DNA from 4 places in the Streptomyces taklimakanensis genome. Region 4 is predicted to be linked to each of the others. Evidence: riboswitches for the same ligand, from Rfam matches in the RefSeq annotation. Region 4 holds a riboswitch; each other region holds the start of a gene.

Region 1 (5,462 bases), 1.1 Mb from region 4:
CGAACGGGTTCGTCGCGCCGTAGCGGGCCGGGAAGCCCAGCCGGACCAGTCGCCGGTCGGCCACGCACCGCAGGTACTCGCGCATGGAGTCGGTGTTCATCCCGGGCAGGCCCTCGCCGCACAGATCGCGGGCGAACTGCAACTCGGCCTCGACCGCCTCCTCCAGCATCTCGACCACCTGCCGCTCCAACTCGTCGTCGAAGAGGTCCGGTTCCTCCTCGCGGACGGTGTCGACCACGTCGAAGGCGAACGACATGTGCATCGACTCGTCCCGGAAGACCCAGTTGGTGCCGGTGGCCAGCCCGTGCAGCAGACCGCGGGAGCGGAACCAGTAGACGTAGGCGAAGGCGCCGTAGAAGAACAGGCCCTCGATGCACGCCGCGAAGCAGATCAGGTTCAGCAGGAAGCGACGGCGGTCGGCCCGGCTCTCCAGGCGGTCGATGTCCTCGACCGAGTCCATCCAGCGGAAGCAGAACCGGGCCTTCTCCCGGATGGAGTCGATGTTCTCCACCGCCGCGAAGGCGGCCGCGCGCTCGTCCGGATCGGGCAGATAGGTGTCCAGCAGGGTCAGGTAGAACTGGACGTGCACGGCCTCCTCGAAGAGCTGCCGCGACAGGTACAGGCGGGCCTCGGGCGAGTTGATGTGCCGGTAGAGCGTCAGCACCAGGTTGTTGGCCACGATCGAGTCGCCGGTGGCGAAGAACGCCACCAGCCGCCCGATCAGGTGCTGCTCGCCCGGGGAGAGCCTGGCGAGGTCGGCCACGTCGGAGTGGAGGTCCACCTCCTCCACGGTCCAGGTGTTCTTGATCGCGTCGCGGTAGCGCTCGTAGAAGGCCGGGTAGCGCATCGGACGCAGGGTGAGTTCGAAGCCCGGGTCCAGCAGGTTGCGGGAGCGGCCGACGGTTCGGGGGTCGGGGGTGGTGGCGGTCACTGGCATGCCTCGCAGGACTCGGGGTTCTCCAGGGAGCAGGCGAGGGCCGCGTCGGCCCCGGCGTCCTGCCGCCCGGTGGGGACGGGGGCGGGCGCGGTGGCGGTCGCGCCGCCCGCGGCGCGCGCGATCCGGGTCGCGGGGCGCGAGCGCAGGTAGTAGGTGGTCTTCAGACCGCGCTTCCAGGCGTAGGCGTACATCGAGCTGAGCCGGTTGATGGTCGGCGCGGCCATGAACAGGTTCAGCGACTGCCCCTGGTCCAGGAACGGGGTGCGGTCCGCGGCCATGTCGATCAGGGAGCGCTGCGGCAGCTCCCAGGCCGTGCGGTACAGCGAGCGGAGCTCCTCGGGGATCCATGACAGCTCCGCCACCGAGCCGTTCGACTCGCGCAGCGCCTCCCGGGTCCGCTCGTCCCACAGGCCCAGTCGCTTGAGATCGGCCACCAGGTAGGAGTTGACCTGGAGGAACTCGCCCGAGAGCGTCTCGCGCTTGAAGAGGTTGGAGACCTGCGGCTCGACGCACTCGTAGACGCCCGCGATGGAGGCGATCGTGGCGGTCGGGGCGACGGCCAGCAGCAGCGCGTTGCGCAGTCCCGTGCCGGCGATCCTCTCCCGCAGCGCCGCCCAACGCTTTGGCCAGGTGATCTCCGCGTCCGGGTAGTGGTCGACGTGGAGGACGCCGCGGGCGGCGCGGGTGCTCTCCCAGGCCGGGTGCGGGCCGTGCCGCTCGGCCAGTTCGGCCGACGCCTCGTAGGCGGCGAGCATGACCCGCTCGGAGATCCGGGTGGACAGCCGTCGCGCCTCGGGCGAGTCGAAGGGCAGCCGCAGCCGGAAGAAGACGTCCTGGAGGCCCATCAGGCCCAGGCCGACCGGACGCCACCGGGAGTTGGACGCGGCGGCCTGCTCGGTGGGGTAGAAGTTGACGTCCACCACGCGGTCCAGGAAGAGCACGGCGGTGCGGACGGTGGCGTCCAGCCGCTCCCAGTCGACCGCCTCGTCGGGAGGGCCGCCCGCCTCGCCCAGGTGCGCGGCGAGGTTGATCGAGCCCAGGTTGCACACGGCCGTCTCGCCGTCGTCGGTGACCTCCAGGATCTCGGTGCAGAGGTTGGAGGAGTGGATGACGTTGCCCGGCTCGGCGGTCTGGTTGGCGGTGCGGTTGGCGGTGTCCTTGAAGGTCATCCAGCCGTTGCCGGTCTGGGCGAGGGTGCGCATCATCCGGGCGTACAGGGTGCGGGCCGGGACCGTCCGCACCGCCAGTCCGGCGGCCTCCGCGCGCCGGTAGGCGGCGTCGAACTCCTCGCCCCACAGGTCCACCAGCTCGGGGACGTCCGAGGGGGAGAACAGCGACCAGTCGGCGTCCGCCTCGACCCGGCGCATGAACTCGTCCGGGATCCAGTGGGCGATGTTCAGGTTGTGGGTGCGGCGGGCGTCCTCGCCGGTGTTGTCGCGCAGTTCGAGGAACTCCTCGACGTCCGCGTGCCAGGTCTCCAGATAGACACAGGCCGCTCCCTTGCGCCGGCCGCCCTGGTTGACGGCCGCGACCGAGGCGTCCAGCGTCCGCAGGAACGGCACGATGCCGCCGGAGTGCCCGTTGGTGCCGCGGATCAGCGAACCGCGCGAGCGGATGCGGGAGAAGGACAGTCCGATGCCGCCGGCGTGCTTCGACAGCCGCGCGACCTGGTGGTAGCGCTCGTAGAGGGAGTCCAGCTCGTCCCTGGGGGAGTCCAGCAGGTAGCAGGAGGACATCTGCGGATGCCGGGTGCCGGAGTTGAACAGGGTGGGGGAGGAGGGCAGGTAGGACAGTGTGCTGGTGAGCCGGTAGAGCTCGGCGACCTCCTCCACCGCGCGCCCGGAGGAGTCGAGGGCCAGGCCGCAGGCCACCCGCAGCAGGAAGTGCTGTGGGGTCTCGATCACCTGCCGGGTCACCGGATGGCGCAGCAGGTAGCGGGAGTGGAGGGTGCGCAGCCCGAAGTAGCCGAAGCGGTCGTCGGCACCGTCCGCCACGGCCCGTTCCACCAGTGTGTCGAGCCGCGCGGCGTGTTCGGCGACGAACTCGGCCGTACGGTCGGCGATCAGTCCCTCGCGCCGGCCGACCGCGACCGAGGCCGAGAAGGACACCGCCCCCTGTCCGGCGGCCTCCGCGCGGATCGCCCGGACGAGCAGCCGGGCCGCGAGCCGTGAGTACTGGGGTTCCTCGGCGATGAGGCCGGCGGCGGCCTCGGTGGCCAGGGACCGCAACTCCGCCTCGTCGGAGCCGGGATGACGGCCGCGCAGCGCGGCGGCGGCGACCCGGCCGGGGTCGGTGGCGGGCAGGTCGGCGCTGAGCTCGGTCAGGGTGCGCAGCAGCGCGGTACCGGGGCGGTCGTCGTCCTCCGGAGCGGAGGCCGGGACGGGCTCCGCCGCTGAGATGGTCAACTCGGTGATCTCCCTCGTGGGGCCTGCGGCCCGTGGGGAGGAGAGCGCGACGGACGTGCGGGCACGCCCGACCGGTGCGGGCACGACCGCGCGCGTCCGTCGGCCCACCCCACGAGGCCCGGACGTGACTGAGACACCGTCGGCAGGTCCTCGGACTCGTGGCGGGCGGCTCGGCTCGTGCGGACGACACGGGGGCAGCCCGTCGCACACCGTTGCGGGACAGTTCCGGATTCCCACCGGATTCCCCTGCGGCGACAGCGAGATGAGCATACATCTAGTGCCGACTGTGTCCATCACCCCTACATGTTGTGTTGCGGCGCCTCGTGGGTCCGGGAGGGGAGAGGGGGCGGCGGCCGCCGGAGGGAGGTGGCGGGAGGCGGGAGGGGCCCGGAACGCCGCGGCGCCGCGTCCGGTGGGGGACGCGGCGCCGCGGGGAGCGGCACGCCGTCAGCCGGTCGCGGTCTCCGTCCGCTCGGTGGTGTAGCCCCACGCCTCGCACAGGGGGCGCAGCGGCTCGGGCACCTCGGAGAGGGCCGGGAGGGGACGGGCTGCCTGGACGCGGCCGGTGCGGATCTTCTCCCGCCAGTCCCCCAGGCCCCTGCGCAACCGCCCCGAGGCGCGGTCGCCGTACTCCACCATCTCCGGCTCCCACTCCACGCCCAGGAACTCGCAGACACGGCGCAGTTCGCGGGCCGGGTCCTCGGTGAGGTCCTCGTAGCGGACGGTGATTCCGGAGAGGTTCTCGCGCGCCTCCTGGACCGCCTCCGCGTAGCGCAGGGCCTCGGCGACGGCCTCCTCCATCGTCCGCTTCGACGGGTCGGAGTCGTGCCAGGAGGCGGCGATGGAGGCGGGGTGGCGCAGCAGGAAGACGAAGCGCGCGTCGGGCCAGCACGCCTTGACGCGCCGCCACGCGAAGGCGTTGGCCGGGGTCTTCTCCACGATCACCGACTTGCCGCTGCGGACCAGTTCGCGGTGGAGGACCCGGTCCCACAGCAGGTGCTCCAGATCGGCCCGGTCCAGGTCCAGCTCCCGCATCGCCTCCGAGGCGAGCCGGGTGGTGGGGTGTACTTCCAGACGGCGCAGATGCAGCTCGTGGGGCGCGCGCAGTCGGGAGTGCGCGTCCAGGAGCATCCTCAGCAGCGTGGACCCGGAGCGGATGGAGGAGATGATGAAGACGGGTTCCCTCACCAGGCGGTCCGTCTCGGGGGAGGCGGGGGGACGGTAGCCGGTGACGGGCGCGGCGCAGGACGCGCCGGCCCCTCCGCCGGACGTGGCCGGGGAGGGGCCGTGGGGGGCCTTCTTCCGTGCGGTCCGGGCGCGGCGCACTTCGTACCCGGTGGCGGACGCAAGGATTCCGTTCACGGCTCGCAGGAGTTTCATACCAGGCGACGCTAGACAGCGAAGCCGTGCGATACCACCTTTCCGGGTGAGAATCTCCTTGGGATTCCGTGAGCGATCATGGGGGGAAGCGGAAGTTCAGCCCATTGCCAGAGCGAAGGTCAGCAGAGGGGTGAGCTCGGGCACCGGCCGCCAGTCCCGCTCCGGGGTGCGGACGAAGCCCAGCCGCTCGTAGAGCCGGTGCGCGGCGTGCATCCGCTCCTGACTGGAGAGCACCAGACGCCGGAGGCCGAGCGCCCCGGCCCGTTCCACGCACGCGCGCACCAGCGCCTCGCCCACCCCGTGCCCCCGTGCCCCGGGCCGCACCGCGAGCGTCCGGAACTCGCCCTCGCCGGGCCGGGCGATGTCGGCGTACTCCCCGCCGTCTCCCACGAAGGTGACGGTGCCCAGCACCTCGTCCGCACCGCCGTCCCCGTCGGGCCGTACGGCCACCAGCAGTTCGGCGTGTTCGGCACGGCGTCGCGCGTCGCGCAGCACGGCGAGGTAGGGGTCGTCCTCGCCGTGGGTCAGCAGTCCGTCGGCCAGGTACACCTCGGCCGTCAACTCCCCGACGACCCCCAGTTCCTCCGGGCGGGCCGCTCTGATGGTGATGTCCATGGGGCCATCATGCGGCACCCCGCCGACGGCGGTACGGCGGCCGGTCGTCGACGGGGTGCGCGGGGGCGTGGGGGACGCGGTGGGCGCGGGCCTCAGCGCCGGGCGTCCACCGTGGGCGGGGGCAA
Region 2 (5,462 bases), 4.1 Mb from region 4:
GACCGGCAGTCGGGCGGCGCGGGCCAGACCCATGTTGACGATGTCGGTGCGCCGCAGGTTGATCTCGGCCGGGCTGCCGGCGCCCTCGCAGATCACCGCGTCGTGGGTGCGCCGCAGCTCGGCCAGGCACTCGGTGACCGTGCCCAGCAGCCTCTCCTGCCGCCCCGCGTGGTACCCGCGGGCGCTCAGCTCGCCCACCGGTCTTCCCAGCAGCACCACCTGGCTGGTGCGGTCCCCGCCGGGCTTGAGCAGCACCGGGTTCATCAGCGCGCTCGGCTCCACCCCGGCCGCGGCGGCCTGCATGGCCTGGGCGCGGCCGATCTCGGCGCCGTCGCGGGTGACGAAGGAGTTCAGCGACATGTTCTGCGCCTTGAACGGCGCCACCTTCACGCCCGCGCGGGCCAGCCAACGGCAGATGCCGGCCGTGACCACGCTCTTGCCCGCGTCCGAGGTCGTCCCCGCCACCAGCAGGCCGCCGCCCGCCGGAACGCCCGCCGCGGCGCTCCGCGGGCCGCTCGTCACCGTGTCCGTCACCGTGCCCTCCCCGGGGCCTTCCGACGAGCCGCCCGGCGGGCGGCTCCCCTCTCCCGCAGCGCGCCGGCGCCGGCGCACAGCACCAGGGCCAACGCGCCCACCCGGCGCGACAGCCGCACCGCACGCTCGATGTCCGCCGCGCGCACCGGGCGGCCGGAGGCGTTGAGCACCGGACGGTGCTCGACCCGCCCCCCGTACGACAGCGGCCCGCCCAACCGCACGCCCAGCGCGCCCGCGAACGCGGCCTCCACCACACCCGCGTTGGGGCTGGGGTGGCGGTGGGCGTCCGCGCGCCAGGCGTCCACCGCGCCGCGCGGGTTCGGACCGGCGAGGACGGCCAGCAGCGCGGTCAGCCGGGAACCGGGCCGGCCCGCGACGTCGTCCAGCCGGGCCGAGGCCCAGCCGAAGCGCAGATGGCGCGGTGAACGGTGGCCCACCATCGCGTCCAGGGTGTTGACGGCGCGGAAGCCGACCAGTCCCGGCACGCCCGCGGCCGCCCCCCACACCAGCGCGCCCACCACGGCGTCGGAGGTGTTCTCGGCGACGGACTCCACCACCGCGCGGGCGATGCCGTCGGCGTCCAGCGCCCGCGGGTCCCGGCCGCACAGGTGCGGCAGTCGGGCGCGCGCGGCCTCCACGTCGCCCGACTCCAGCGCGGCGGCGATCGTCCGGGCCTCGCGCGCCAGGCCGCTGCCGCCGAGCACCGACCAGGTGGCGGCGGCCGTCACCGTGGTGCGGGCGGTGGGGGACCGGCGCGCGGCGCGCTCCAGCACCGCCGCGGCGGCCGTGGCGCCGCCCGCGCACACGGCGGTGTACAGGGCGCCCGCGCCGCGGTGGTCGCGCCACAGCAGGCGCTCGACCGCTGCGGCGGCACGTCCGAAGGCGGCGACGGGGTGCCCGCGGCGGGGGTCGCCGACGACCAGGTCGAGCAGGTGTCCCAGCAGCATCCCGTAGGCCCGGCCCGCGCCGGGGCCGGGTGGGGCGGGTTCCGTGGAACCGGTCGGGTCGGGAGAGGAGGTGACGGTGGCCGGGGAGACGACTGCCGCGTGGTGGGTGCGGTGGGCACGCATCGTGTCAGCGGGCCGTCACACCTCGTGGGGTTCCGTGTGCTGGGGAACGTGGGGGTGTGAACGCGGGCAGGCTGCCGTGCATGGCGGTGTCCTCACTCAGGGTCCTCGCCCTGGCTCGACGTGACCGGCGGCGAGAGTCTCCTGGCTCCCGGATCGGCGCTTCCCCCGGCCTTCCAACCCGATGTACGGGCCGTGACGCTGGGTGGGGGGCGCTCCCCGGTGACAGTGGCGGGACCGCGCCGGATTCGCACCGGCTTCCTCTCCTGCCGCCGTTGGGCAACGGGAAGTCCACCACGCCCACGGGGACGCGTCAACTCGGCGATGACCTGCGACGGCGCACTGTGCGGAAGCGCACACGGACGCGGTGTGCGCGGTGCGCGCCCGTCGGCGCGCGGTACGAGGCGCGCGCCCGGAACACCGAACGGGCGCCCGGCGTCGTCCGCCGGGCGCCCGTTCGGCGCTCTGCCCGTCCGGGGAGCCCCCTCGACGCCCCGACCCCGCCCGTGGGCGGCGGAAGGAGCGGAGGCGGGGCCCGGACTCAGGCCGCGATGATGTAGATGCCGTAGGCCACGGCCGCCGCGCACAGGGCGTAGCAGGCGTAGGAGCCGAGACGGGCCGGGGACGTGGTGCCGGCCGAGGCCCTGCGTCCGCCGGCGGAGCCGATGATGCCCAGGGTGAACACGCCCACCAGGCCGACCGTCATCACGAGGCTGACCCCGAAGACCTGGCCGAGAGCGGCCCAGTCGATGTCCATGGTGCTTCTTCCTTTGCGACTTACGACCCGTGCGGGATCCGCGTGGGTACGGGACGGGGGGATGTGGCGGGTCGGTGCCTCACGGGGCGGAGACGGTGGTCTTCCCGGCCCGGTCGTCCCGGTCGGTCGCCTCGGCGTCCCCCAGGGCGGCGGTGGTCGGCGGCGGCGCGACGGCCTGCAGGGCAGCGGTGACCACGCCCGGGTCCTCGGTCCCCTGCCGCTCGGTGGCGGTCGGCTCGACGTCGTTGACGTTGGTGTGGTCCACCGGCTCCCGACGGGAGGCGAACCAGATGGCGGCGACGGCGAGCACGGCCAGGATCGCGACCGTGGTGACGCCCCAGTCGCCCTGGGTGGCCAGCAGGGCGGACCCCGCGGCGACCAGACCGGCGGCCGGGAGGGTCAGGCCCCAGGCGGCGACCATGCGGCCCGCGGTGCTCCAGCGCACCGCGCCGCCCTTGCGACCCAGGCCGCATCCCATGATCGAGCCGGAGCAGACCTGGGTGGTGGAGAGGGCGAAGCCCAGGTGGGAGGAGGCCAGGATGGTGACGGCCGAGCTGGTCTGCGCGGCGAAGCCCTGCGCCGGACGGATGTCGGTGAGGCCCTTGCCCATGGTGCGGATGATGCGCCAGCCGCCCAGGTAGGTGCCCAGCGCGATGGCGATGCCCGCCGAGGCGATGACCCACAGCGGCGGGTCGGCGTCGGCGCCGAGTACGCCGCCCGAGATCAGGGCCAGGGTGATGACGCCCATCGTCTTCTGCGCGTCGTTGGTGCCGTGGGCGAGGGAGACCAGGGCGGCCGAGGCGATCTGTCCGGCCCGGTACCCCTTGGCGACCTCCTGCTCGTCGCTGTTCCGGCTGAGGCGGTAGGTGAGCCGGGTGGCGAGCATCGCGGCGATTCCGGCCACCAGGGGGGCTACCACGGCCGGGATCAGGACCTTCATCACGACCGCGTCGAAGGAGACCGCGCCGATGCCGACGGAGGCGACCGTCGCGCCGATCAGACCGCCCATGAGGGCGTGCGAGGAGCTGGAGGGGAGGCCGGCCAGCCAGGTCAGCAGGTTCCAGATGATGGCGCCGACCAGTCCGGCGAAGATCACCGCGGGTTCGATTCCGGCGTCCTCGTTGATGAGACCCTTGGAAATGGTCGCGGCGACCTCGACCGAGACGAAGGCTCCGACGAGGTTGAGGATCGCCGACATCGCCACCGCCGTCTTGGGCCTGAGAGCCCCGGTGGAAATGGTGGTGGCCATCGCGTTGGCCGTGTCGTGGAAGCCGTTGGTGAAGTCGAACACCAAGGCTGTGACGATCACGATCCCGATGAGAAGCGTGATGTTTTCCATCTCACCCAGGCAATCAGTCGAAGGGGCGGTACTCGGCGAACGTAGGGACCTCGGGTGAACGCAAGGTGAACTGAGAACGGATTCATGGTGTCTCACGGAACCTGTGTGCGCAGGAGCGCGCGATGAGGTACCCGAACGCCCCACCCGGCGCTCGAACGCCCGGGGCGCCCCCCCCCGTGCCGCCGTCGCCGCGCTACAGTCCTCCGCCGGAGGTGGACACGGATGCGGCCGACCCGGACCGATGCCCGGACCGACGCCTGGAGCGACGCCTGGAGCGACGCCTGGGACGAACTGGTGGAGACGGCCCGCAGGACGGTGGTCGACGGACTGGTCGTCGGCACCTCGGGGAACGTCTCGGTGCGGGTGGACGACACCGTCCTGGTCACACCCAGCGGAGTGCCCTACGACCGGCTCGGGCCGGACGAGTTGTGCGCGGTCGACCTGGCGGGCCGGCGGGTGGCCGGGGACCTGCTGCCCACCAGCGAACTGCCCATGCACCTGGCGGTCTACCGCGCCACCGACGCGAGGGCGATCGTCCACACCCACGCGGTGCACGCCACCGCCGTCTCCACGCTCGTCGACGAACTCCCCGCGATCCACTACGCGATCGCCGCGCTGGGCGGCCCGGTGCGTGTCGCCCCGTACGCCACCTACGGCAGCGAGGAGCTGGCCGCGGGAGCCCTGGAGGCCCTGCGCGGCCGCAGTGGCTGCCTGCTGCGCAACCACGGCACGCTGGTGTACGCCGACGGCCTCCGCCGGGCGTACGACGCCACCGCCCAACTGGAGTGGACGTGCCGGGTCTGGCTCGCCGCCGCCTCCGTGCCGAACCACACCCCCTCCCTGCTGTCGCCCGCGGAACTGGACCGCGTCGCCGAACGACTGCGCGGCTACGGGCAGCCCGACTGAGCGGCCCGCGCCACCGCGCTCCGCCACCGGGTCCGGGAGGGCACCGCCGCGCCCGCCCGCCGGGGGCGCGCCGGGGGCGCCCCACTGGCCCGATCGCCGTCGTCCCGCCATCCTGGGCAGGATGAGTCTGCGCAAAACGGCGATGCTGACCGCCACCACCCTGCTCGGCACCGGCACGGCCGCGGTCGTGGCCGGCCGGTACGCGGCCGTCTCCGCCCTCCGGCCGTCCTCCGGCCGTTCCCTGCCCGCCGGCTTCCAGGGTCCGTCGCTGACGGTGCACGCCACCGCCGCGGGACGGATCACCCTGACCCGTTCACCGGCCACCCGGCTACCGGGCACCTACGCGCTCACCGGGCCGGGCCGGCACGCCGTCGTCGGTCCCGTGCTCGACCTGCCCACCACCGCCGACACCGTGGTGCGGCGGCTGGAACGCGTCGACCGCGGCCGGCTCGCCACCGGCGACCGGGTGCGCCTGACCCCGCAGTTGCACACCGGCAACCCGCGCGACGCCCTCGGCCTGGACCACACGGACGTGGAGATCCCCGGCGAACTCGGTGCCCTGCCCGCGTGGTACCTGCCGGCCCTCCGCGACATCTGGGTGATCGCCGTGCACGGCCTGGGCGCCACGCGCGAGCACCCCCTGAACGTCCTGCCCTTCCTCCACGACCTGGGCCTGCCGGTGCTCGTCCCGGCCTACCGGGGCGACCCGGGAGCGCCCCGGTCCCCCGACGGCACCGGACACCTGGGCGACTCCGAGTGGCGCGACCTGGACGCCGCGATCCGCCACGCCGCGGACCACGGCGCGAGGGGCGTCGTCCTGTACGGCTGGTCCACCGGAGCCACCATGGCGCTGCGCGCC
Region 3 (5,462 bases), 3.6 Mb from region 4:
GGTCAGGCCCTCGGCCGTGACCCGGCCGCCCAGCCGCACCCCCTGCGCCCACTCGGGCAACGGGACCTCGGGGAGGGTGAACAGCACCACGGTGCCGGGGATCGGGGAGCCCAGCAGCGTCGCGAACACCAGCCGGACGGCCAGCACCAGCAGGGCGATCCTGAGGAAGACGCCGTAGCCGCGTGCCCAGGGCGCGTCGGTGCGGCGGGCCGCGACGACGTACCCGGTGACGGCGACGAGCAGGGCGAGCAGCAGCGGGTTGGTGGTGCGCGAGGCGGCCGTGGCCAATCCGAGCGCCCACAGCCACCACGCGCCGGCGTGCAGGGCGCCCGCCCGGGTCGCCCGCGGGGCGCGCAGCGCGGTGACGAGGGCGGAGGGGGTGGGGACGGTCGGGCGTGGGCTCATGACCGGCGTCGTCGGGCCCGCAGGACGGCCGCGGCGCCCAGGGCGGCGACGGCCGCGGCGCCCACGAGCAGCCCGACGGACGGACCGCCGTCGGTGGCCTCGGAGGCGCCGTCGGCCTCGGAGGCGCCGTCGGAGGGACCGGCCGTGGCGTCGGTGCCGGTCTCCCGGTCGGAGCCGGAGATCTGCTCGCCGCAGCCCGTCCGCGGATAGCCGGCGATGGCGCACAGCAGCGACTCGGAGTTGTACCGCAGCGGCTTCAGCTCGGCGGCCAGCGCCTCGGCGGCGGTCCCGTCCTCGGGGACGACCGCGCAGGCGGTGCGGCCCTTCGGCGGGGTCTCACCGGAGGGCGCGTCGGCTCGGTCGCCGAAGTCGACGCTGAGCGCCACCCGCTTGGAGCCCGGTTCCGGATCGGTGCCGCCGCAGATCGCCTCGAAGGACGCCGCGCCGCGCGGCTCGGCGGCGTCGGCGGAGTCCTCGCTCACCGCGAACCGGAAGCCCAACACGTCGCCGTCCTCGGGGCGCAGCGTGCCGGGACCCTGGGTGGCGTAGGCCCAGGCGTCGCCGTTCCGTTCCCAGAAGGACCAGTAGCGGTACCCCTGGGCGTGCGCGGGCGCCGCGCCGGCCACCGCGAGGACGCCGGCTCCCAGGAGGGCCGGCAGGACGGTGCGGAGGGCGGCGCGCGGGGCGGTGCGGACCGTGGCGCGGACGGGGGACCGCGGGGCGTGCGGCACGCTCACTTCGACCGGTTCCTCTTCCGGGCGCTGAGCAGGAAACCGATGCCCGCGCCGACCGCCAGGCCCAGGCCGATCAGGGCCCACACCGGCGGGGTGCCGCCGGCACCGTCCGTCCCGCCGTCGTTCTCGCCGTCCTTCTCGCCGCCGTTCCCGTCGTCGTCACCGCCGCCGTCGGGAACGGCGGCCGGGGCCGGGCCGGTGGCGTTCAGCAGCTCCACCAGGTCGGTGCCGCCGAAGTCGAACGGGTCGCCGCCCGCGGCGCGGGCGGCCAGGACCAGCCCGCCCAGGGCGGCCGGGCTGGTCTCGAACGCCTCCCACTTCGGAGCGTTCTTCTCCAGCCAGGTCAGGGAGTCGCGGGCCGCCTCGCGGTGGCCGGCGGCCGCGAGGGCGATCACGGCGTCGGCGGTGTTGCCGTAGTCGGGCTGCTCCTCGGCGCCGGGCATGGCCGACTTCAGGTGGCCGCCGCCCTCCTCCAACCTCTTCGCCAGGTACGCGGCACCGCCCTGGGCGGCCTCCTCGGGGGTCGGCTGCCGGGTTTTCCCGTCGGCCTCGCCGGCCTCGCAGGCGGGGGCGGCCCGCGGGGCGCCGCCGTCGCTCCCGCCGGGCTCGACGAGCAGGTCCTCGCCGAGGGCGGCCGGGACGGCGGCGGCCGTGGCGTCGTCGTTGGCGTACAGCCGGCCCTCGTCCGGTCGGTGGGCGAAGGCGCCGCGCTCGTCGGCCTCGGCGTCGCAACCCAGCCGGAAGCCCAGCAGGGAGTCGTACGGGGTCCTCCCGTCCCCCGCCGCGCGGACCTCGGCCGGGTCCTCGCCGGCCGCCACCAGGGCGCCGATCACGACGGAGACGGAGTTGGCGTCGCTGTCCTCGCCCGGGGCGTAGCCCCAGCCGCCGTCGTCGTTCTGAACGAGTTTCAGCCACTCCACGGCCCGCTCCACCCGCTCGTCGTGCCCGCCGAGGGCGGCCAGCGCCTGGACGGCGAGGGCGGTGGCGTTGACGTCGGCCGCCGTCTCGGTCGTGCACGGCTCGGTGGGGTCGGGGCGGTAGGCGGCGAAGGAGCCGTCCTCGCACTGCTGTCGGACCAGCCACTCCACGGCCTTCTCCGCGGGCTCCACCCCGACCGTGTCCTGGGCCAGCAGTGCCGTGGACTGTCGCCACACGGCGTCGTACTGCGGATCGCCCTGCCCGTACAACGCGGACGGCAGCTCCCGCTGCGTCGGGGTCTGCGTCGGGGCCTGCGCGGGCGGTGACTCGTCGGCGGCGGCGGACGGGGCCGCGACCGCGCAGAGCGCGGTGGCCGCGGTCAGGGCCGCGGCGGTGCGACGCAGGGACATGGCGGTGCCTTTCTCGTGCGTTCCCGAGGGTGGTGCCGGCCGGGCACGGACGGCCGGCCGCGCTCGCGCACGGGGCACACCGGGCTCGGCTCCGCATTCCTCGACGGTGCCGGCGCCGGCGCCGCGTCCACGCGGGGCGGGGAGGCGGCACCGGGAGCCTTCGCGTCCGGGCGGGTGCTCCGGCTCGCACCGGCGGACGGGGCCCGCCGCGCTCACGGTTGCGGGTCAGCGCCGGATTCGCACCGGCTTTCCCCACTCGGACACAGACGTTCTCCGGCTCACTCTAACGGGCCGCGGGGGGAGCGTCGTCGCCGCCGGGAGGAGGATCACACCGTGGCCCGGGTGCCGGCGCGCCCCTTCCCGCCGCCGTCCCCCGCTTCCCCTCCAGAGGTGCGACCAATGAACTCCCGTCGCCGTCGGCGCATTTCGTTGACGCGCGTAGTTCGGGACGCCACCCTCTTCGGGGGGTCGGAATCCCCCGGTGCGGGGACGGTCGCATCGGGGGCGTCCCCGTGGGCGGTGGCGGGATCGGCGGACGGACTCGGCGGGTGGACTCGGTGATGGTGGCGCGTCCGTGTTCGGCGTCTCCCGGCGCGTGCGTCCGGTTCCCGTCGGGTGGTGGGCGGGAGAGGCGCCGTTGTCGGGGCGTTATTGACGTGTTCATGTCTTGCCGATAGGAACTCCCCAGTCCATCGGCGTGAGCGAGCAGCGCGTGCTCACCCCCCACGCACATGCTGACCGGGAGGAAGAATGTCCCTGCGTCCCCCCACCCGCGGACGGGTGCTGCCGACCGTCGTCGGCGGTCTGACCGCGGCCGCCCTGCTCGTCGGCGCCCAACCCGCCGGCGCCCAACCCGCCGAGCGGGCGGCGCGCGCACCGGTGAATCGGGCGTTCGAGCGGGCCGCCGAGGAGTTCCAGGTCCCCCGCGACCTCCTCGTCGCCGTCGGCTACGGGGAGACCCATCTCGACGACCACGACGGAAAGCCCAGCCACGCGGGCGGCTACGGCGTGATGCACCTGGTGGACAACGCCACTCGGGACACCCTGGGCGAGGCCGCCGAACTGACCGGCCGACCGGAGGCGGAGCTGAGGCGGGACACCGCCGCCAACATCCTCGGCGGCGCCGCCGTCCTGCGCGCCCACGCCGACGCGGTGGGCCTGGACGCCGCCGAACGCCGTGACCCGGACGCCTGGTACCCGGTGGTGGCCCGCTACGGCGGCGCCGAGGACGACCGCGCGGCGCGGCTGTACGCCGACACCGTCTACGACTTCCTCGCCGAGGGCTTCAGCGCGCTGACCCCCGCCGGCGAGCGCGTCACCGTGCCGGCCGGAGACGTCGAGCCCGAGCTCGGCCGCTACGCGGGGGTCGCTCCGCTGGGCGAGCCCGTGGCGTCCGCCGACGCCTCCGAGGTGGGCGTCCTGAGCACCGACTACCCGCCCGCGCGGTGGGTGGCGGCCCATTCGAGCAACTACACCCCCGGCCGCAGTTCGTCGATCACCCACGTGGTCGTCCACGTCACCCAGGGCTCCTACGCCGGATCGATCAGCTGGTTCCGGAACCCCGACTCCGACGTCAGCGCCCACTACGTGATCCGGTCCTCCGACGGCGAGGTCACACAGACGGTCCGGGACCGGGACACCGCCTGGCACGCCCGCTCCGGCAACGCCTACTCCATCGGGATCGAGCACGAGGGCTACGTCGACAACCCCGCCTGGTTCACCGACGCGATGTACCGCTCCTCGGCCGCGCTCACCCGCCACCTGTGCGACCGCCACGGCATCCCCAAGGACCGCTCCCACATCGTCGGCCACCACGAGGTGCCGGGCAACGACCACACCGACCCCGGCCCCAACTGGAACTGGACCTACTACATGCAGTTGGTCCGCGACGGCGACGCCGACGCCCCCGTCCAGTTGGACCACGCCTCCTACGGCACCCTGCGGGAGGGCTCCACCGGCGCGCAGGTCGGGGCCGCCCAGCACCTGCTGAACCAGACCGGCTTCGAGGCCGGCGAGGTGGACGGGATCTTCGGGTCCCGCACCGGGAGCGCCGTCAGGGAGTTCCAACGCAGCCGCGGCCTGAGCGTCGACGGCGTCGTGGGGGCCCGCACCTGGACGGCCCTGCTGTCGGCGGGCACCAGGCCGACGCTGCGGAGGGGCGATGCGGGAGCCGACGTGCGGCGGCTCCAACGCGCTCTCACCGCCGCGCACGGCCGCACCGTCGAGATCGACGGCCTCTTCGGGCCCGACACCGAGACGGCCGTCCGCGACTACCAGCGCAGCCGCGGCCTGGCCGTGGACGGCGTCGTCGGAGGCGGCACCTGGGGGGCACTCCAGGCCGGCAGGTGACGGCGCGGACCTCCGTCGGTCCGGAGCCGGAGCCGGAACCGGAACCGGAATAGAACCGGAGCCGGGTCGGGGCACCCCGGCCCGGCTCCGGCGCTCCGTCGGGCGACGCCGCCGGGCGGGCGGCCCCGCCTACCGGCGCGCGGTCTCCGGGGCGCCCCCGGGGATCAGGGCGCACACCGTTCCGATGTCGGTGTGCACCTGTTCGACGGAGGCCCTTCCGGAGATCCAGGCGATCAGCGCCGAGTGCCAGGTGTGCCCGACCACGCGGACCACCGAGAGCAGCTCGGGCGTCGGCGGCTCCCGCCGTCCCATGGCGTCCAGGACGATCGCCGCGGTGAGCCGGGACACCGCGTCCACCTCCGGACCCGCGGAGCGGTCGGCGAAGGTGAACGCGCGGAGCATCGCGTCGGCCAGGTTCGGGTCCCGTCTCAGCGAGCGGAAGGCGCGCAGCAGCGTCTGCGCCACCCGGGCCGCCGGTTCCGCCTCCCGCGGCGGTCGGCTGTGCAGCGTCCCGTGCAACCGTTCCAACTGGTCGTACATGGTGGCGACCAGCAGGTGGACCTTGGAGGGGAAGTAGCGGTAGAGCGTCCCCAGCGCCACGTTCGAGGACTCGGCCACCTCGCGCATCTGCACCGCCTCGAAGCCG
Region 4 (5,462 bases):
GCTCGGTGGTCCGTCAGGGGGTCAAGGCCAAGGTGCAGGAGTTCCTCCCCGGCGGGAAGGACCCCCGGGAGGAACAGGGTCGATAAGCGCTCCGCCACCGGGCTTTCGGGGACGGAGCGGGAGCCGGCCGCGGCCCACCGCGCCGTCCGGGGACGCGGCCCCCGCCCTCCACGGCGCCGGAAGCCCGGTGTTCGGCGCACCGATCGACGGGCACTGGTGGGCAGCGCACGACAGCGCACGACGAGGCGGGAAGGGGCGTCATGGTGCTGTCGAGCGGACGAGCGCGCCGGGCGGCCGCGCCGGTGGGGGTGAGGGATCCCGCGACGACCGTCAGACCGCCCAACGGGAACAGCCAGTAGGTGAAGGCGTTCATCCGGGGGAACGCCACGTCCGGGGCACCGATCCGCAGGGGCATCACCGCGTTGGCGAACCCGGCGAACATCGGGGTCGCGAAGAGCAGCATCATGATCGTGCCGTGGATGGTGACGAGCTGGTCGTACCGGTGGCGCGTCACCGGTTGCAGTCCGGGCGCGGCCGAGGACGGCACGCTCGGCCTCCGGACTCACGTCCCCTCCCGCGACGGGCACCCACCGCGCGGGCCGCGGACGCGAACGGGCGGCCGGTCCCCGCCCGCTTCGGCGCCCGCCCGGGCACCCGCCCGGACGCTCGGTGTGGTCCCCTCCGGGAGGAAGACGACATGGGGCGCCCCGGTGCGGGGATGGAGGGTCACTTCCCCGGCCACGCCGTACACCTCGGCCAGCAGCCGCGCGGTGAGCACCTGCCGTGGCGGCCCGGCCGCCACCACCTCGCCGTCCTTGAGGACGTAGAGGCGGTCGCAGTGGCAGGCGGCCAGGTTCAGGTCGTGGAGGGCGACCAGGACGGTGGTCGGGACGCGGCGCAGCAGACCCAGCACCGCCAACTGGTGCCGGACGTCCAGGTGGTTGGTCGGTTCGTCCAGGACCAACAGGGCGGGCTGCTGCGTCAGGGCCCGCGCGATGAGCACGCGCTGCCGTTCGCCGCCGGAGAGCCGGTCGAACGGCCGGTCCGCCAGTTCCGCCGCGTCGACCAGGGCCAGCGACTCCTCCACCAGCCGGGTGTCGTCGGGGCCGTCGCCGTCGAGCAGGCGCTTGTGCGGGGTGCGCCCCATGGCCACCACCTCGCGCACCGTCAGATCCAGGTCGCCGCCGGGTTCCTGCACCACCGCCGCCAGGGTGCGCGCCAGTCGACGCACGGGCACGGACCAGGCGTCCGCCCCGTCCACCAGCACCCGCCCGGCCTCGGGACGCAGCACGCGGTAGACGGCGCGCAGCAGGCTGGACTTGCCGCTGCCGTTCGGGCCGATCAGGCCGATCGTCTCGCCGGGAGCGGCGGTCAGCGACACCTCCCGCACCAGCCGGCGGGCCCCGGCCGCGACCGTGAGGTTCTCGACACCGAGTTCGGCCGCGCTCATCGATCCCTCCGGTCGGCGCCCCGCCGGGCGTCCCGGCGCATCAGCCACAGGAAGAACGGGCCGCCGCACAGGGCCGTCAACACTCCGACGGGGATCTCCTGTGGAGCGGCGACGGTGCGGGCCGCGATGTCGGCCCAGACCAGGAACACCGCCCCCGCCAGGGCCGCGGCCGGCAGGACGCGGCGGTGGTCCCCACCGGTGAACAGCCGCACGACGTGCGGCAGCATCAGGCCGACGAAGCCGATGGGCCCGGCCGCCGCGACCAGGACGCCGGTGACCAGGGACAGCAGGACGAACATCCGGGCGCGGAAGCGCGCCACGTCCAACCCCATGGTGGTGGCCGCCTCCTCGCCCGCCAGCAGCAGGTTCAGCGGCCGGGCCCGCGTCAGCAGCAGCGCGACGGCCGCCGGCAGCACGGTCGCGGGCAGCCACAGGGTGCTCCAACGCACCCCGCCGAGGCCGCCGAGCGTCCAGGAGAGGACCTCCCTGGCCTGGTTGCCCCGCTCGGCGGTCAACAGCACCAGGTGGGTGACGGCGGTCAGCACGGCGGCGACGGCGACACCGGAGAGCACCAGCCGCGTCGAGGTGATGCGTCCCCCCGCACGCGCGGTCGCGTACACCAGCAGCAGCGTCACCAGGGCCCCGACGAACGCCGACACCGGCAGCGACAGCGCGCCGAAGACGCCGACGCCGGAGACGATGACCAGCACGGCTCCCAGCGAGGCGCCCGAGGAGACGCCCAGCAGGTACGGGTCCGCCAGCGGGTTGCGCACCAGGGCCTGCATGACCGTGCCGACCACCGCCAACCCGGCACCGGTCACGGCGCCCAACAGGACGCGGGGGGCCCGCACCTCCAGCACGATCGTCTCGCGCGCCCGGGGCCAGTCCGCCTCCACCCAACCGGCGCCCAGGTGGTGCGCGAGGACGCTCCAGACCTGGCCGGGCGGGACGCGCACCGAGCCGATGGCCAGCCCGGCCGTCAGCGAGACCGACAGGAGCACGCCGAGGAGCACCAGGAGCAGCGGGTAGGGCGGGGAGCCGGGGCGCCTCCGCCGGGCCGGTCGGCCACGGGGGTGTCCGGCGCCGCCGGGTGGGCCGTCACCGGAACCGCTCGGGGTGCAGGGCGCGGGCCAGGTCCGCCACGGCGTGCGGGGGACGCACGCCGACCAGGGTGGCGGTCAGCGGCAGCACGACGAACCGCTCGTTCCTGATGGCGGGCACATCGGCGAGGGCGGGCTGGGAGAGCAGGAACTCCTTCTTCCGCTCGACGCTGCCCGCACCGCGGTAGTGGTGGATCACGATGACCTCGGGCCTGCGCTCGACGACCTGTTCCCAGGAGACGTCGCCGAAGACCTCGTCCAGGTCGTCGAACACGTTGCGTCCGCCGGCCAACCGGATGATCTCGGTGCCCAGGCCCCTTCCCCCCGCGGTGTAGGCGGACCCGTCACCGCTGTCGTAGACGAACACCGGCACGGTGGGGGCGCCCTCGACGGCCTCGGTGGTCTCGGCGACCCGCCTTCGGAGGTCGGCCACCAGGTCCCCGGCGCGCTCCCGCACGCCGAAGATCCTCCCGAGGGTGCGGATCTCCTCGTAGGCGTCGTCCATGGTCACCTCGCCCTCGCCGCAGTACTCGCGGTTGAGGTGGGTGTCGATGCCCGCGTCGGCGAACGCCTCGCGGGAACGGCCCTCGTTCTCGGCGAAGGCGGCGCCGTAGCCGCCGTAGACGAAGTCCGGCTCGGCCGCCAGGACCGTCTCGAAGGAGGGTTCCCTCTCGGCCAGTCGCGGGATGCTCTCGAAGTCCTTCCGCAGGGCGGGCAGCACCGCGGAGTCGGGGAAGGCGGTGCCGACCATGACGTACCTCAGCCCGAGGGAGAGCATCAGCTCCGCCGGGTGTTGGTGGATGGTGACGACCCGGGACGGCGGTTCCTCGTACGTCGTACGGACGCCGCAGTTGTCGACGGTGACGGGGAAACCCCCCGCGGACGCGGGCTCGGACGCGGTCCGGTCGTCGGAACCCGCGTCGGCACCGCAGCCGGTCACCAGGACGGCGACCAGTGCGAGGGCCGGACCGCGCGCGGTTCTCCGGCGCGCGCGGCCGCGGGGGAGGGGCGGCAGAGGGAACGTTCCGTCGTACACGTGGTGCCTCCTACGGAGTCCTCGCTCCTCGGACGGGCCCGCGACAGGACAGTGTCCTGACTCCCGGATCGACGCTCCCCCGGCCTTCCCGCTCGCGCGGTGGCTCCTCGAAGGCGTGTGCTCCCCGGTCACAGTGGCGGGACCGTGCCGGACTCACACCGGCTTCCTGGCACCCGTCGCGGCGATGACCCGCTGATGGTACGTACTTGCGAACGATTCGCAAAAGAGCGTGCGGTGGGCGCCGCGCGCCCCCGGCGCCCACCGCTCTCACCCCTTGCGGACGGCCCGCAGCACCAGCCGCTCCGCCTCCTGGTCGTAGGGACGGCCGTCGAAGCCGCCGAAGACCTCCACCTCCCCGAAACCGGCCTCCTCGGCCATCTCGCGCAGCTCGACCGCGCTGTAGACGAACCACACCAGGCCGGCGCGGTCGACGCGGTCCCCGCGCACCAGGACCCAGTCGCTGCGCAACCGGGCCCAGTCGTCCAGCACGGTGTCGGTCTGCACCAGCAGGTCCTCGCCGCGCCGGACGACCTTCGGGGGCGTCACCCTGCGGGCCAGGATCTCCTTGCCGGCCACGTCCAGCACCAGCCTGCCCCCGGGCACCAGACAGTCGTGCATGTTGCGCAGCACCCGGGCGTTGTCGTCCGGATCCTCGAAGTAACCGAAGGAGGTGAACATGTTGAGCACCACGTCGTACGCGCCCGCCTCGACGTGGTGCAGGGCGTCGGCCCGTACGAACCGGGCCTCCACCCCGGCCGCCTCGCAGGATTTTCGCGCCTTCTCCAGCATGGCCGGGCTGCGGTCCACGCCGGTGACCTCCAGGCCGCGGCGGGCGAGGGGGACGGTGAACACGCCGGGCCCGCAACACAGGTCGAGCGTGCGGGACCCGGGCGGGAAGGAGAGCAGGGGAGAGGTGGCGAGGAGTTCCTCGGCCTGGGCGAAACGCTGCTCGGGGAAGAGGAAGTCGTAGAAACCGGTCCAGAAGTCGTCGTCCTCGAACCCGTCCGTCCGTGTCATCGGGACTCGTCCTTTCCGTGGTGCGGTTCGGGGTCCCGCCACCCGGCGGGGCGGGGCGAGCGTGCCGGTACGGCCGGCCTCCTCATCCGTCCCGCGCCTCCTCGGTGAGGACGCGCAGGGCGTTGGCGGCGGCCACGGCGCGGTGGGTGGCCAACTCCGCGGTCTCGGCCTCCGCGTGGACGATGCCCGCGTAGCCGCGGCTGTCCGTCAGGTGCTCGATGCGGTCGCCGACGCGTTTGGTCGGGTACCAGGTGGGGGAGCCGGGCATGTCCGCCAGCCTCTCCAGCCCCTGGACACCGGTGAACACCCCGGGCCGTTCGGGGTAGCCCAGGACGAAGGCGACCGCCGGTCCGCCGGGCGGCTCCGCGTCGATCAGGCGGGGACGGCGGCCGAGCGCGGTCTCCACCATCGCCTCGTAGACGTTGCAGCCCAGGGAGCGGCACATGCCCTCGGCGACCAGGGCCCCACCGATGCGAGGGTTGATCTCGACGATCTCCGGGCCCGCGAGGGTGAGGGCGAACTCCACGTGGGCGAAGCGGTCGGTGTACCCCACGGCCGCGAGGACCTCGTCCAGCCACCGCTCCAGCGAGGCGCGCTGTTCCTCGGGGAAGGCGACGGGGAAGGCGGTGACCTCCTCGCGGAAGTACGGCTCGCGCGACATCAGCCTGCTGGAGACGCCCAGCAGCCGGGTGTGCCCCCGCCAGGTGAGCGTCTCGGCGCTGTAGACCGGCCCGGAGAAGTACGGTTCGGCGAACAGGCGCCCGAACAGGGTGCGTTCGGCGGCCTCGCGCAGCGCCGTCTCCAGCTCCCGCTCGTCGCGGACCAGCCACACGTTCCGGCTGCCGGTGCCCGCGGTGTC

The links. A riboswitch is a leader RNA that binds a small molecule or an ion and turns the genes downstream of it on or off. The one in region 4 is predicted to bind cobalamin.
Region 1: it holds a riboswitch for cobalamin, as region 4 does, so the genes downstream of both, F0L17_RS17820 (ribonucleoside-diphosphate reductase subunit alpha) here and F0L17_RS22670 (ABC transporter substrate-binding protein) in region 4, are expected to answer to the same signal.
Region 2: it holds a riboswitch for cobalamin, as region 4 does, so the genes downstream of both, F0L17_RS04830 (cobalamin biosynthesis protein) here and F0L17_RS22670 (ABC transporter substrate-binding protein) in region 4, are expected to answer to the same signal.
Region 3: it holds a riboswitch for cobalamin, as region 4 does, so the genes downstream of both, F0L17_RS06745 (prenyltransferase/squalene oxidase repeat-containing protein) here and F0L17_RS22670 (ABC transporter substrate-binding protein) in region 4, are expected to answer to the same signal.

What each region holds. Positions count from the first base shown of each region.
Region 1 covers NZ_WIXO01000001.1:4,002,124-4,007,585, forward strand. The annotation lists gene F0L17_RS17815 (ribonucleotide-diphosphate reductase subunit beta) at 1-847, opposite strand, end outside; gene F0L17_RS17820 (ribonucleoside-diphosphate reductase subunit alpha) at 928-3,342, opposite strand; cobalamin riboswitch at 3,467-3,642, opposite strand; gene F0L17_RS17825 (sulfotransferase family protein) at 3,790-4,704, opposite strand; gene F0L17_RS17830 (GNAT family N-acetyltransferase) at 4,819-5,337, opposite strand; gene mctP (monocarboxylate uptake permease MctP) at 5,430-5,462, opposite strand, start outside.
Region 2 covers NZ_WIXO01000001.1:1,074,000-1,079,461, reverse strand. The annotation lists gene F0L17_RS04835 (cobyric acid synthase) at 1-534, opposite strand, end outside; gene F0L17_RS04830 (cobalamin biosynthesis protein) at 531-1,481, opposite strand; cobalamin riboswitch at 1,740-1,864, opposite strand; gene F0L17_RS04825 (hypothetical protein) at 2,143-2,358, opposite strand; gene F0L17_RS04820 (inorganic phosphate transporter) at 2,438-3,697, opposite strand; gene F0L17_RS04815 (class II aldolase/adducin family protein) at 3,920-4,603, shown strand; gene F0L17_RS04810 (alpha/beta hydrolase) at 4,725-5,462, shown strand, end outside.
Region 3 covers NZ_WIXO01000001.1:1,525,190-1,530,651, reverse strand. The annotation lists gene F0L17_RS06755 (CbiQ family ECF transporter T component) at 1-405, opposite strand, end outside; gene F0L17_RS06750 (SCO2322 family protein) at 402-1,136, opposite strand; gene F0L17_RS06745 (prenyltransferase/squalene oxidase repeat-containing protein) at 1,139-2,467, opposite strand; cobalamin riboswitch at 2,620-2,742, opposite strand; gene F0L17_RS06740 (peptidoglycan-binding protein) at 3,218-4,816, shown strand; gene F0L17_RS06735 (TetR family transcriptional regulator) at 4,946-5,462, opposite strand, start outside.
Region 4 covers NZ_WIXO01000001.1:5,150,010-5,155,471, forward strand. The annotation lists gene F0L17_RS22650 (thiamine pyrophosphate-requiring protein) at 1-86, shown strand, start outside; partial or broken gene F0L17_RS27780 (cbb3-type cytochrome c oxidase subunit I) at 290-535, opposite strand; gene F0L17_RS22660 (ABC transporter ATP-binding protein) at 563-1,450, opposite strand; gene F0L17_RS22665 (FecCD family ABC transporter permease) at 1,447-2,463, opposite strand; gene F0L17_RS22670 (ABC transporter substrate-binding protein) at 2,549-3,586, opposite strand; cobalamin riboswitch at 3,616-3,794, opposite strand; gene F0L17_RS22675 (class I SAM-dependent methyltransferase) at 3,854-4,603, opposite strand; gene F0L17_RS22680 (ATP-grasp domain-containing protein) at 4,686-5,462, opposite strand, start outside.